One region of the Mesorhizobium sp. M0626 genome, then DNA from elsewhere that is predicted to be linked to it. Evidence: riboswitches for the same ligand, from Rfam matches in the RefSeq annotation. Region 1 holds a riboswitch; the other holds the start of a gene.
The links. A riboswitch is a leader RNA that binds a small molecule or an ion and turns the genes downstream of it on or off. The one in region 1 is predicted to bind S-adenosylmethionine.
Positions count from the first base shown of each region.

Region 2: it holds a riboswitch for S-adenosylmethionine, as region 1 does, so the genes downstream of both, metX (homoserine O-acetyltransferase MetX) here and NKI37_RS17800 (O-succinylhomoserine sulfhydrylase) in region 1, are expected to answer to the same signal.

Region 1 is NZ_JAMYQD010000013.1:41,512-47,878, reverse strand. It holds gene araD1 (AraD1 family protein) at 1-64, shown strand, start outside; gene NKI37_RS17810 (ABC transporter substrate-binding protein) at 111-881, opposite strand; gene NKI37_RS17805 (2'-deoxycytidine 5'-triphosphate deaminase) at 983-2,077, opposite strand; SAM riboswitch at 2,218-2,295, shown strand; gene NKI37_RS17800 (O-succinylhomoserine sulfhydrylase) at 2,353-3,543, shown strand; gene NKI37_RS17795 (ceramide glucosyltransferase) at 3,555-4,706, opposite strand; gene apaG (Co2+/Mg2+ efflux facilitator ApaG/CorD) at 4,929-5,321, shown strand; gene NKI37_RS17785 (Hsp33 family molecular chaperone) at 5,508-6,367, opposite strand, start outside.
Region 2 is NZ_JAMYQD010000006.1:181,085-187,451, forward strand. It holds gene NKI37_RS09535 (glycosyltransferase family 2 protein) at 1-839, opposite strand, end outside; gene NKI37_RS09540 (DUF1330 domain-containing protein) at 1,087-1,407, shown strand; gene metW (methionine biosynthesis protein MetW) at 1,415-2,029, opposite strand; gene metX (homoserine O-acetyltransferase MetX) at 2,026-3,195, opposite strand; SAM riboswitch at 3,256-3,333, opposite strand; gene hisC (histidinol-phosphate transaminase) at 3,460-4,569, shown strand; gene NKI37_RS09560 (prephenate/arogenate dehydrogenase family protein) at 4,574-5,509, shown strand; gene NKI37_RS09565 (sugar kinase) at 5,517-6,367, opposite strand, start outside.

The sequences.
Region 1 (6,367 bases):
CCTGCCGCTGCGCAACCCGCTGGAGATTGAGCAGCCGGTTAAGGTGGCGGTGAAGGCGCTTTGAGAGCGTAATCTCCCTCCTTGAGGGGGGAGATTGGCAGCGCCCACCGTCAATAAATATCGAAGTCGAAATACTTGGCCTGGATCTTCTTGTAAGTGCCGTCGGCGACGATGGCGTCTATCGCCCCGTTGAGCTTGTCGCGAAGTGCCGTGTCCTCCAGGCGGACAGCGATGCCGGCTTGCGTCTCGGTGCCCTTGACGTCACCGACAAGCTTGCAGCAGCCGTCGCTCGCCTTCTTCAGCCAGTCCATCAGCACGAATTTGTCGGAGATGACGGCGTCGAGACGGCCGTTCTGCAAGTCGGTGATCGCCTCTTCCTGGGTGGGGTAGAGTTTCGCCTCGGCGCCGGCCTTGCCATAGGCGTCCTGCGCATAGTCGGCCTGGGTGGTCGAGGCCTGCGCGCCCACCGTCTTGCCGGCAAGGGCTGCCGGTTCGGTGGAAGTGAGGTCGCTGTCCTTGGGCGCCACCAGCGCCAGCGGCGTCGTGTAGTATTTGTTGGTGAAGGCGACCTGTTTCTTGCGCTCCTCGGTGATGCTCATCGAGGCGATGATGGCGTCGAACTTTTTCGCCTGCATCGCCGGGATGATGCCGTCCCAGTCCTGGGTGACGATCTCGCACTCGACCTTCATCTGCGCACACAGCGCATTGGCAATGTCGATGTCGAAGCCCTCGATCTTGCCGTCCGCGGTGATGGTGTTGAAGGGCGGATAAGCGCCCTCGGTGCCGATCTTCAATTTCTCCTGCGCCTCAGCCAGCGAGCCGGCCGATATCACCAGCATGGCAGCGCCCGCTGCCGATATGATCCATCTTGAAATCTGCATTTTGGTTCCCCTTGCGCGCCGTTCTCTTGCCGGCCACCGAAAGGCAGCCAAGCATGGTGAGGCAGCGCAGGCAAGTATTTTGCCTGACGGTGATCGAAGGTTCAGCCGGCGGGGCGGAAATGCTTGGAGAGCTTGAGGCCTTGCGCCTGGTAATTCGAGCCGAGATCGGTGCCGTAAAGCGCCTGCGGCCGCTTCAGCATGTGTTCGTAGACCAGCCGGCCGACGATCTGGCCGTGGTCGAGGATGAACGGCACTTCGTGGCTGCGCACTTCGAGCACCGCCCGGCTGCCGGTGCCGCCTGAGGCCGAATGGCCGAAGCCCGGATCGAAGAAGCCGGCATAGTGAACACGGAATTCGCCAACCAGCGGATCGAAGGGCGTCATCTCGGCGGCGTAGAGCGGCGGCACGTGCACGGCTTCGCGGCTGACCAGGATGTAGAACTCGTCCGGGTCGAGCACCAGTTCGCCGGCGCCGCTCTTATAGAGCGGCTCCCAGAAATCGACGGCATCCTGGGCGGCGCGCTTGTCGACATCGACCAAGCCGGTGTGATGCTTGCCGCGATAGCCGACCAGGCCGTTCTGGTCGCCGTCAAGATCGATCGACAGCGCAATGCCGCCGCCGGAAATGTTGGGCGGCTCGGTCGCCACCAGCATCTCGGCGCGGTGCAATTCGTTCAGTTCTGCCTCCGACAACAGCGCGTTGCCGGTGCGAAAGCGGATCTGCGACAGCCTCGATCCGGCGCGTACGACGATCGGGAAGGTGCGCGGACTGACTTCGAGATAAAGCGGCCCGTGATAGCCGGGGGCGATCTTGTCGAACTCATGGCCGCGATCGGTCATCACCCGGGTGAAGATGTCGAGCCGGCCGGTCGAGCTCTTCGGGTTGGCCGAGGCCGACACGTTTGCGGGCAGCGCCAGGCTTTCGAGCAGCGGCACGATGTAGACGCAGCCGGTTTCCAGCACCGCGCCCTCGGCGAGACTGAACTCATGCAATTTCAGCCGGTGAAGCTTGTCGGCCACCAGATGATCGGGACCCGGCAGGAAGGAGGCGCGCACGCGAAAAGCCTTGTCGCCGAGCCTGAGATCGAGGCTCGCCGGCTGCACCTGGTCGACATCGAGCGCGCGCGGCGACTTCAGCGCGCCGGACTGAAACAGCGCGGAAATGTCCTGATCGGGAAGAATGCCTGTCTGCCGCAAAAGGCTGGCTCCGCTCCAAGGTCGGTCTCTTTGTGGCAGGTTCTTGCCGCAAAACCGCTGGATATTATTGCGGAACCTGCCTGGTACAAACCTCTTAATGAAGCCGGCAATTGACGCAAGCGCAGGTGAGGTCTAAAGGGTCGTTATCCCGTGGTGATTTGGCCGGTCGGCTTGCAGCCACGTTAAACAAGTCGCTAAAGGACCGTCGGGCCGCAAGGCCATATGGACCGGTTGCGACTTTCGCGGCCGGTTTTTTTGTGTCTGGAACAAAAGCGATGAGCACCAAGAAGCGTAACTGGAAACCTCAGACCGCACTCGTGCACGGGGGAACGCTGCGTTCCCAGTTCGGCGAGACGTCCGAAGCGATGTACCTCACCCAAGGCTATGTCTACGAGACGGCGCAGGCTGCCGAGGCCCGTTTCAAGGGCGAGGAGCCGGGCTTCATCTATTCGCGCTATGCCAACCCTACCGTCGACATGTTCGAAAAGCGCATGTGCGCGCTGGAGGGTGCCGAAGATGCGCGCGCCACGGCGTCCGGCATGGCTGCGGTGACGGCAGCGCTCCTGTGCAGCGCCAAGGCCGGCGACCATATCGTTGCGGCGCGCGCGCTGTTCGGCTCCTGCCGCTGGGTGGTGGAGACGCTGGCGCCGAAATACGGCATCGAGGCAACGCTGGTCGACGGCACCGACATCGCCAACTGGGAAAAGGCGGTGCGGCCGAACACGAAACTGTTCTTCCTGGAAAGCCCGACCAATCCGACGCTGGAAGTGGTCGACATCGCAGCGGTGGCGGCGCTCGCCACCTCGATCGGCGCCAGGCTGATCGTCGACAATGTCTTTGCCACGCCCTTGCAGCAGAAGCCCTTGCAGCTCGGCGCCCATATCGTCGTCTACTCCGCGACCAAGCACATTGACGGCCAGGGACGCTGTCTCGGCGGCATCATCCTGTCGGACAAGAAATGGATCGACGAGAATTTGCACGACTATTTCCGCCACACCGGCCCGAGCCTGTCGCCGTTCAACGCCTGGACGCTGCTCAAGGGCCTGGAGACGCTGCCGGTTCGGGTGCGCCAGCAGACGGAAAGCGCGGCCAAGATCGCGGATTTCCTGGCAGGACGGCCGGAAATCGCCCGCGTCATCTATCCCGGCCGCGCCGACCACCCGCAGGCCGACATCGTCAAGAAGCAGATGACGGGCGGATCGACGCTGATCTGCCTCGACGTGAAGGGCGGCAAGCAGGCGGCCTTCGCCTTGCAGAACGCGCTCGACATCGTGCTGATCTCCAACAATCTCGGCGACGCCAAGAGCCTGATCACCCATCCGGCGACCACCACGCACAAGAACCTCAGCGACGAAGCTCGCGCCGAGCTTGGCATCGGGCCGGGAACGCTCAGGCTGTCGGTCGGTCTTGAGGATACGGACGATCTGCTGGAGGACGTTGCGCAGGCGCTGAAGGCAGCCGGGTAGGCCGCGAGGCGTCACGCTCCCGACGAAGCCTCTTCCAGCTCGGCCGTCTTGGTGCCGATGATCATGGTGTTGCCGCGCCAATCGACGGCGCCGCTCAGCCAGCCGCGCGCCCAGATGGCGGGAAGCATCATGTCGCGGACCATCATCGCCGGGACCATGCGCAGCGACAGATGCCAGCCCTTGGCCGCGGCCAGCGCGCATTCGGGAATGTAGGCCGCCGCCAGCACGGCCAACACCGTGGCCGGCAGGCTGATGCCGGCACTTGCTGCCGCCACCAGCGCCAACGCCAACGGCACGGCGACGCCGGTCAGGATCTCGGGTGCGAAAAACAGCGGGAAAGTGACGCGGCGCAACCGCGCCCAGCGCGCCTGACGCGACCAGATGTCGGCAAGTCGGCGCTGCCGCAGTGGTTGCTCGAAAGGCGAGGCAACGAGATTGACGCGCAGGCCCAGTCCGTTGACCAGCTTGGTTGCAGCAGCATCCTCGGCGATCTCGGCGGCCAGCGCGCGGATACCGCCATTGGTATCGAGCATCGGCTTGTTCCACAGCATGCTCTTGCCCTGGGCAAAGCCGAGGCCAAGCGCCTCGCCGGCATATTGCCAGCGCGCCTGCAGCGTGTTGAGGAACGCGCATTCGACCTCGGCCCAGAAGCCTTCCGGCCGCGAGCCGATCGGCGTCGAGCAGATAAGCCCGGTATTGGTCCGCCAGGCCGCCATCAGGTGCTGGACGTAATCCCTAGGCATCAGCACGTTGGAATCCGCCAGAATAACCCAATGATTGCGCGCCGCTTCCCAGCCCTTGACGCAGTTGTTGAGCTTCGGGTTGCTGCTGACGCGGTCGTCGCCGATCAGCAGCCGGGCCGGCACGTTGGGAAACAGGACGATCGCCCTGTTTATCAGTTTGACGACGGGATCGTCGGCGTGAGCGACGCAGAAGATCAGTTCGTAGCGCGGCCAGTCGAGCGAGAAGGCTCGCTGCAGCGTCTCTTGTGTGAACGGCTCCACGCCGCGCGACGGCACGACGATCGAGACCGGTGGCTGCTCGTTGGACGGCGGGGGGATGAGACGGCGCGCTTGCAGTTTCGACGAAGCAAGCAGGATGCTGGCGAGATTGGAAAGAAGCAAAGCGGAGGAGGCGAAGGCGGCTGTGAGAGCTGGTTCCATCGAGATCTGGTCACTCCGGAAAGGCCGCTCGCGGCTGCTTTGTCAGTCGACAGATGGGCCTTGAGTCGCCGGCAAGGTTTGCGCACACCAACATTGTCATGTGTCACTTAAATGACATTGTTTGTCGGCACCTCCGCTTTGAGGCTGGCAGGACATGCCGTTGTGCGCGTATCAAACCGCATAGCGCGACAAATGTTCCTTGCCGCGCAACCGGAGCAGCCCATGTATCGCGCCGTCACGCGCAACATCGAAGTGCAGGTCAGACCGTTCTACCTGGAGGACCGCTCGGACCCGGCGGAGAACCGTTATGTCTGGGGCTACCAGGTGACGATCGACAACCAGTCGGACGATTTCGTGCAGCTTATGTCGCGTTACTGGCACATCACCGACGGCAGCGGCCGGATCGAGGAAGTGCGCGGCGCCGGCGTGGTCGGCGACCAGCCTGAGCTCAATCCCGGCGACAGCTATCAATACACGTCAGGCTGCCCGCTCTCGACGCCCTCCGGCTTCATGGTCGGCCACTACACCATGCGCAACAAAAAGGGCGAGACGTTCGACGTCGCTATTCCCGCGTTTTCGCTGGATCTGCCGGGGACGCGGCGGACGGTGAATTAGGGGTTTTCTCCCCATCTCTATACGGGGAGGAATGCCCGGCAGTGCAACGAGGGGCGCCGCCGGACTCATGAGGTTATCTTCCACGCACATGACGTAGGCTATGCGCGGCCATTCACCAAAGTTCGCGCTGCCCCTCATCCGCCCTTCGGGCACCTTCTCCCCGTGAACGGGGAGAAGGAAGAGATGCTACTGAGTTGCAAACTCCGCCGGGTCGAAGTCGTACTGCTTCGAGCAGAACTCGCAGGCGACGTGGATGCCGCCATCTTCGGTGCTGTCCTTGATCTCCTGCGCGGAAAACCCCTCGAGGATGCCGCGTATCTTGTCCCTTGAGCAGGAACATTGGTCGGCGACCGGCACGCCGCCGAAGACGCGCACGCCATGTTCGTGGAACAGCCTGTAGAGCAGCCGCTCGGCGCCGATGGTCGGGTCGATCAGCTCGGTCGGCTCGATGGTGCCGAGCAGCGCCACCAGCTCGCGCCACGAATTGTCGGCCGGCTCCTGCGTCACGTCACGCGGATCGCCGTCGCCGCCCGAAATGTCGGGCACGCGCATGCGCTCGGGTGACTGCGGCAGGAACTGCGCCAGGATGCCGCCGGCGCGCCACTGCTCACGAGCGCCGCCGGGACCTGGCGTCAGAAGCTTGGCCACCGACAGCCTGAGGTCGGTCGGGATCTGCTCCGACTGGCGGAAATAGGTGCGCGCGGCGTCCTCCAGCGTCTCGCCGTCGAGCTGGACGATGCCCTGATAGCGCTGCGTGTGCGCGCCCTGGTCGATGGTCAGCGCCAAAACGCCGCTGCCCAGCAGCGTCTGCTGCGAGGTCTGGCCTGCGGCCACCAGGGCCTCCAGCCGGTCGGCGTCGAAACGCGCATAGGCGCGCAATGCCGAAGGCGTGGAGAAATCCGCGACCAGCATGTCGACCGGGCCGTCGGTGCGGGTCTGCAAGATGAACTTGCCTTCGAATTTGAGCGAGGTGCCGAGCAGCACCGTCAGCACACAGGCTTCCGCGAGCAGGCGGGCGACCGGCTCGGGATAGTCGTGACGGTTGA
Region 2 (6,367 bases), on a different contig from region 1:
GAATAGCCAAGCGCCTTCGACGACCGGTTGGCCATATAGCCGGAGAACGCCTGCGAAACCCTGCCCTTGAGTGCATCGGCGATGAGCTGCCGGGCGATCATGTAAGGCGGAATGTAGGGGTAGCGGTCGGCGATATAGGGGTGCTTGTCGATCAAGCTCGCATAGGCTTCGACATAGCCGTCCCGGCGACCGGAGATCGAATTCTCCGAGTTGTACTTTTTCCAGTCGATCACTTCGGACAGCTGCGCGCCGCTGCGACGGGCAAAGCGCAGCAACAATTCGCGATCCTGCATGCGCGTGACGTCACTGTCGTAGCCGCCGATGGCCAGCAGCGACTCGCGCCGGGCGGTGATTGCCGACCCGGCAATGAAGATGGTCTGCGCGACAAGGGCCCGCTCCAGCGAGTCGCGGCTCAGCAGCGCCTCGCGGTTGACGCAGTTGGTGCGGCGATTGCCCTTCAGCGACACGAAGGAACTGATCAGCACTTCGAGTGAGGGATTGTTGTCGAACTGCTCCAGCGTCCGCGCCAGGCGATCCGGCAAATAGACGTCGTCGGAATCGAGGAATGTCACCACCGGCGCCTGCGCCCGCTCGATGCCGGCATTGCGGGCGGCATTGGCGCCGCGCCATTTCGAGCCAACATAGATCAGCCGTGGATCGCGGATTTCGGCAAGTGCGGCTGCCGTACCGTCGGTCGAGCCGTCATCGACGACAATGTGTTCGAACCGGGGAAAATTCTGCGCCAGCACGCTCTCCACGGCGCGCACCACCTTGCTGCGGCGATTGTGCGTCGGTGTGATCACCGAGATCAGCGGAGCGAGGTCGGTTGCCTTGGACATGTTGCTTCGATTGTGCCCCGAAATGCCTGGAGGCCGGAGGTTTTGATGGTCGCCGTCCAAGCCTTACCCCGGGATGGCATTCGATTCGACGCTACAAAAAACCAGCGGCAATGTCATCACAAACTGTTGAGCCAGGACGCCGTAAGCCGGCCGATTACCCCAGACGTAATCGACCGATGGCCATCATGTCTGCAGATTGCGCCAACGAAGCCGGTCGTCGGGCTTCGATCTCACAGGGAGTTCAGCCGTGGCCGCCTACGCCGTCGCCCATATGCGTCAAGTCACAATGGGCCCGCAGATTGTCGAGTATCTGCAGAGGATCGACGCCACATTGGAGCCGTTCGGCGGCCGCTTCCTTGTCCACGGCGGCGACATGGACGTGGTCGAAAACGAATGGCCCGGGCATCTGATCGTCATCGAGTTTCCGGACAGGGCGCATGCGTGGGGCTGGTACGATTCATCAGCCTATCGGGAGATTCTGGCCTTGCGCACCGACAACTCCCACGCCGATGTGATCATCGCCGATGGCGTTCAGCACCCGCACAAGGCGACGGACGTGCTGGAATAGGGGCAAACTACCGCTTCAGCAAGAACACCGCTTGCTGGCCGAAGAAATTCCAGAACCACCATGGCATCGACAGTCCGATCTTCTGGCCGTTGCCGTCGAGCGCGGTGGCTTTCTCGACCGAAGCGCCGAGTTCCTCGACCAGATTGACGAAGTCGCGGATGGTGCAGAAATGGATGTTGGGCGTGTCGTACCAGGAATAGGGCAGGTCCGCGGTCACCGGCATCCGGCCATTGACGAACAGCGACAGCCGCACCCGCCAGTGGCCGAAATTGGGGAAGGAGACGATGGCGCGGTTGCCGATTCGCAGCAGCTCGTCGAGCACCAGCTTCGGGTTGCGGGTCGCCTGCAGCGTCTGAGACAGGACGACGAAGTCAAAACCCTTGTCTGGATAGAATTCGAGGTCGGTATCGGCATCGCCCTGGATGACCGAGAGACCGCGCGCCACGCATTCATTGACGCCGCGCTGTGACAGCTCCAGCCCGCGGCCGTCGACCTGCTTGGTCTCCTGCAGGAGTTCGAGCAGCAGGCCGTCGCCGGAGCCGACATCGAGCACCCGCGACTGCGTCGGTATCAGGTTGGCCACGACTTCGAGGTCGACGCGCTGGCTGCCATTGACGCTCATGAGGCGAGCCCCCTTGCGCGGGCCGCCGAGCCGATGAAGCCCTTGATGGCGGCAAACAGTTCGGGTTCATCGAGCAGGAAGGCATCATGGCCGCGGTCGGTGTCGATCTCGACGAAGGAGACGGAGGCGCCGGCGGCGTTGAGCGCATGCACGATCGAGCGGCTCTCCTCGGTCGGGAACAGCCAGTCCGAGGTGAAGGACACCAGGCAGAAGCGGGTCTTGGTCCCGGCAAAGGCATCTGCCAACCGGCCGCCATGGTCGGCGGCGAGGTCGAAATAATCCATCGAACGGGTCATGTAGAGGTAGGAGTTGGCGTCGAAGCGGTCGACGAATGTCATGCCCTGGTGGCGCAGATAGCTTTCGATCTGGAAATCTGCGTCGAAACCGAAGGTCAGCGCTTCGCGGTCCTGCAGATTGCGGCCGAATTTCCGATGCAGGGCGGCTTCCGACAGATAGGTGATGTGGGCGGCCATGCGCGCCACGGCGAGCCCCTTTTCCGGGCGCTTGCCGTGCTCGAAATATTTGCCGCCATGCCAGTCCGGATCGGCCATGACGGCCTGCCGGCCGACCTCGTGGAAGGCGATGTTCTGCGAGGAATGGCGTGCGCCTGTGGCGATCGGCAGGGCCGAGAAGACGCGCTCGGAATAGCACGATGCCCATTCCAGCACCTGCATGCCGCCCATCGAGCCGCCGAGCACGCAAAACAGCTTTTCGATGCCGAAATGGTCGACCAGCATCAGTTGCGCCCGCACCATGTCGCGGATGGTGATGATTGGCAGGTCGAGGCCGTAGGGCTTGCCGGTGGCGGGATTGGTCGAGGCCGGACCCGTGGAGCCGAGGCAGCCGCCGATGACGTTGGAGCAAATGACGAAGAAGCGGTTGGTGTCGATGATCTTGCCGGGACCGATCAGCACTTCCCACCAGCCGGGCTTGCCGGTCACCGGATTGGTGCTGGCGACATGCTGGTCGCCGGTCAGCGCGTGGCAGACCAGGATGGCGTTGGTGCGGGCATCGTTGAGGGCGCCATATGTCTGGTAGGCGATCTGGAACGGCGACAAAAGCGTGCCGGCGTCGAGCTTCAGCGGCTTGTCAGGGCCAAAACGCAACACAGGGCTCGACGGGTTGTCGGCCTCGTTGTTGGTTTTTGTAGCGCGGAGCGCGGCCATGTGACTCTCCTTGCCCGCCGTCAGGCAATAAAAAACCGGCAGTGCGATCGCAAAGCCGGTTACGTCACGCAAACGGCCCTTTAGCGAGTTGTTTAACGTGGCTGCAAGCCGACCGGCCAAATCACCACGGAACTGTTGCGTTCTTCTAGAACTCGTGCGGCCCGGCGTCAACGGCCAGCTATTGCCCGCCTCTCGACATTCGCGGCTACGGCTTGTATTTCCGCTGCGGCCTCCGGACGGAGGCATTCTCGATGGATTTGCGACATGGACAAGACAGCGGACAAGGCACGGCCGACGCCCCGCGCGGGCATTATGGACATCGACGCCTATGTGCCGGGCAAGAGCACGGCACCGGCCGGCGTCGCCAAGGTCCATAAATTGTCGTCGAACGAGAACCCGCTCGGCCCGTCGCCGAAGGCGATCGAGGCCGCGCGCGAAGTGGCTGGCAAGCTCGATGTCTATCCCGACGGCACCGCCCGCCGGCTGCGCGAGGCGATCGCCGAGGTGCATGGCCTCAACCCGGCAAACATCATCTGCTCCAACGGTTCCGACGAGATTTTGGGCCTGCTGGCGCAGACCTATCTGGCGCCAGGCGATGAGGCGATTTTTACCGAACATGCCTTCATGGTCTACAAGATCTACATTCAGTCGGCGGGGGCCAAGCCGGTTCCTGTGAAGGAAACCGAGGAGCGCGCCGACGTCGACGCGATCCTGGCCGCGGTGACGCCGCGGACCAAAATCATCTTCCTCGCCAATCCCAACAATCCGACCGGCACCTATCTGCCGTTCCAGGAGGTCCGCCGCCTGCATTCCACGCTCCCGGGCAACGTGCTTCTGGTGCTCGACGCGGCCTATGCCGAATATGTCAGGCGCAATGACTACGAGGCCGGCATCGAGCTGGCGGGCAGCGCACAGAATGTGGTCATGACCCGCACCTTCTCCAAGCTCGGCCTTGGCGGCGCGCGCATCGGCTGGATGTATGGCCCACTGCACATCGTCGATGCCATCAACCGTATCCGCGGCCCTTTCAACGTTAACGCAACAGCGATCGAGGCCGGCATTGCCGCCATCCGCGACCGCGCCCATGTCGAGCGCAGTTCGTTGCACAACGAGACCTGGCTTACCTGGCTGAATGAAGAGCTGACGAAGCTTGGGCTCAGGGTGACGCCCAGCGTCGGCAATTTCGTCCTCATCCACTTTCCCGACGACAAGAAGCATTCGGCTGAGGCGGCGGACGACTACCTCACCCAGCGCGGCTATATATTGCGGCGCGTTACCGGCTATGGCTTTCCCAATGCGCTGCGCATGAGCGTCGGCACCGAAGAAGCCAATCGCGGCGTTATCGACGCCCTCACGACGTTCCTGAAAAGCTGAAACAATGACATCACCGATGTTTGAAAAGATCGCGCTGGTCGGCATCGGCCTGATCGGCTCGTCGCTGGCCCGCGTTATCCGCCGCGAGGGCCTGGCCCGCCATGTCGCCATCGCGACGCGCAGCCCGGCCACGCTGGCGCGGGCGAAGGAGCTCGGTCTTGGCGAGAGCTACACCACCGGCGCCAGGGAAGCGGTCCGCGACGCCGACCTGATCATCGTCTCGGTGCCTGTGGGATCGTCGGGCGAGGTGGCGCAAGAGATCGCGCCGGGGCTGAAAAAGGGCGCCATCCTCACCGATGTCGGTTCGACCAAGGCCTCCGTCATTGCGCAAATGCAGCCCTATGTACCGGACGGCGTGCACTTTATTCCGGGGCACCCGCTGGCAGGTACGGAGAAATCGGGCCCGGATGCGGGTTTCGCCGACCTGTTCGAAAACCGCTGGTGCATCTTCACGCCGCTGCCGGGAACCGATCCGGCCGCGCTGGAAAAGCTGTCGGAATTCTGGCGGCGCTGCGGCTCCAACATCGACTCGATGGACCCGCAGCATCATGACATGACGCTGGCCATCGTTTCGCATCTTCCGCACATCATTGCCTACAACATCGTCGGCACGGCCGACGATCTGGAATCGGTGACCAAGTCGGAAGTGATCAAATATTCGGCTTCCGGTTTCCGCGACTTCACCCGTCTGGCCGCCTCCGACCCGACCATGTGGCGCGACGTGTGCCTGCACAACAGGGATGCCATCCTGGAAATGCTGGCGCGCTTTTCGGAGGACCTCGCCTCGCTGCAGCGGGCGATCCGCTGGGGCGACGGCGACAAGCTGTTCGACCTGTTCACCCGCACCCGGGCCGTTCGCCGTTCGATCATCGAGGCCGGCCAGGATATCGACGTGCCGGATTTCGGCCGGCAGGCGGTCGAGCACCCGGTGAAAAGTTAAATCTGTTTCAGACGGGCCAGGTCGCCGCGACCATGGCCATTGTCTCGGCCCGGTCCGGCGCGCCCAGCCGGCCGCCGAAGCGCTGGCATTTGAGCGCGGCCGCCGCGCTGGCAAAGCGCAACGCGTGCTCGACCGACATGGCCTCAGCAAGTCCAACGGCAAAGGCGCCGTGGAAAACGTCGCCGGCGGCCAGCGTGTCGACCGCCTTGACCTTCGGCGCCGCGATGTGGCGCACGCATCCGGCGGACCGGTCATGCCACCAGCTTCCCGAGGCGCCGCCGGTCACCGCCACGAAGGCGTCTGTGCGGCTGGCGAGGTCGGCGCAGGCGGTTTCGGGATCCAGCGCGTGGCCGCAGACAATGCGTGCAGCCGTCTCCGAAGCGACGATGTGCGACGCCAGCGGCAACAGATGCTCCAGCACCTCCAGCGGCGCCGTGTCGGCGTCGAGGATTGCCGGGCAACCGGCGTCGCGCGCGGCGGTCAAGGCAAGAGCGGCGGCGCCCGGCCAGCGCACATCGACCAGCACGGCATCGAAGCCGGAAAGATCGGCGACAGGCACCGCCTCGGGGTCGGCCTGCGCCTTTGGGTCGTAGAAGGGCACGATGATGCGCTCGCCATGAGCGTCGACCAGGATCGCGGCCAGCGCCGAGCGGGCGCCTTCGACGCGGCGGACAAAGCCGCAATCGACGCCCTCGGCCTCGATGCCGGCCAGCAATTGGTCGCCGACGGCATCGTCACCTGCACTTGCCCACAGGAACACCTCGGCGCCGAGACGGCGGGCGGCGCAGGCAGCACTTGTCGCCATGCCCGAGGCGATCTGGATGCCGTCCGAGGCGATGAACTTGCCCTGATGCGTGG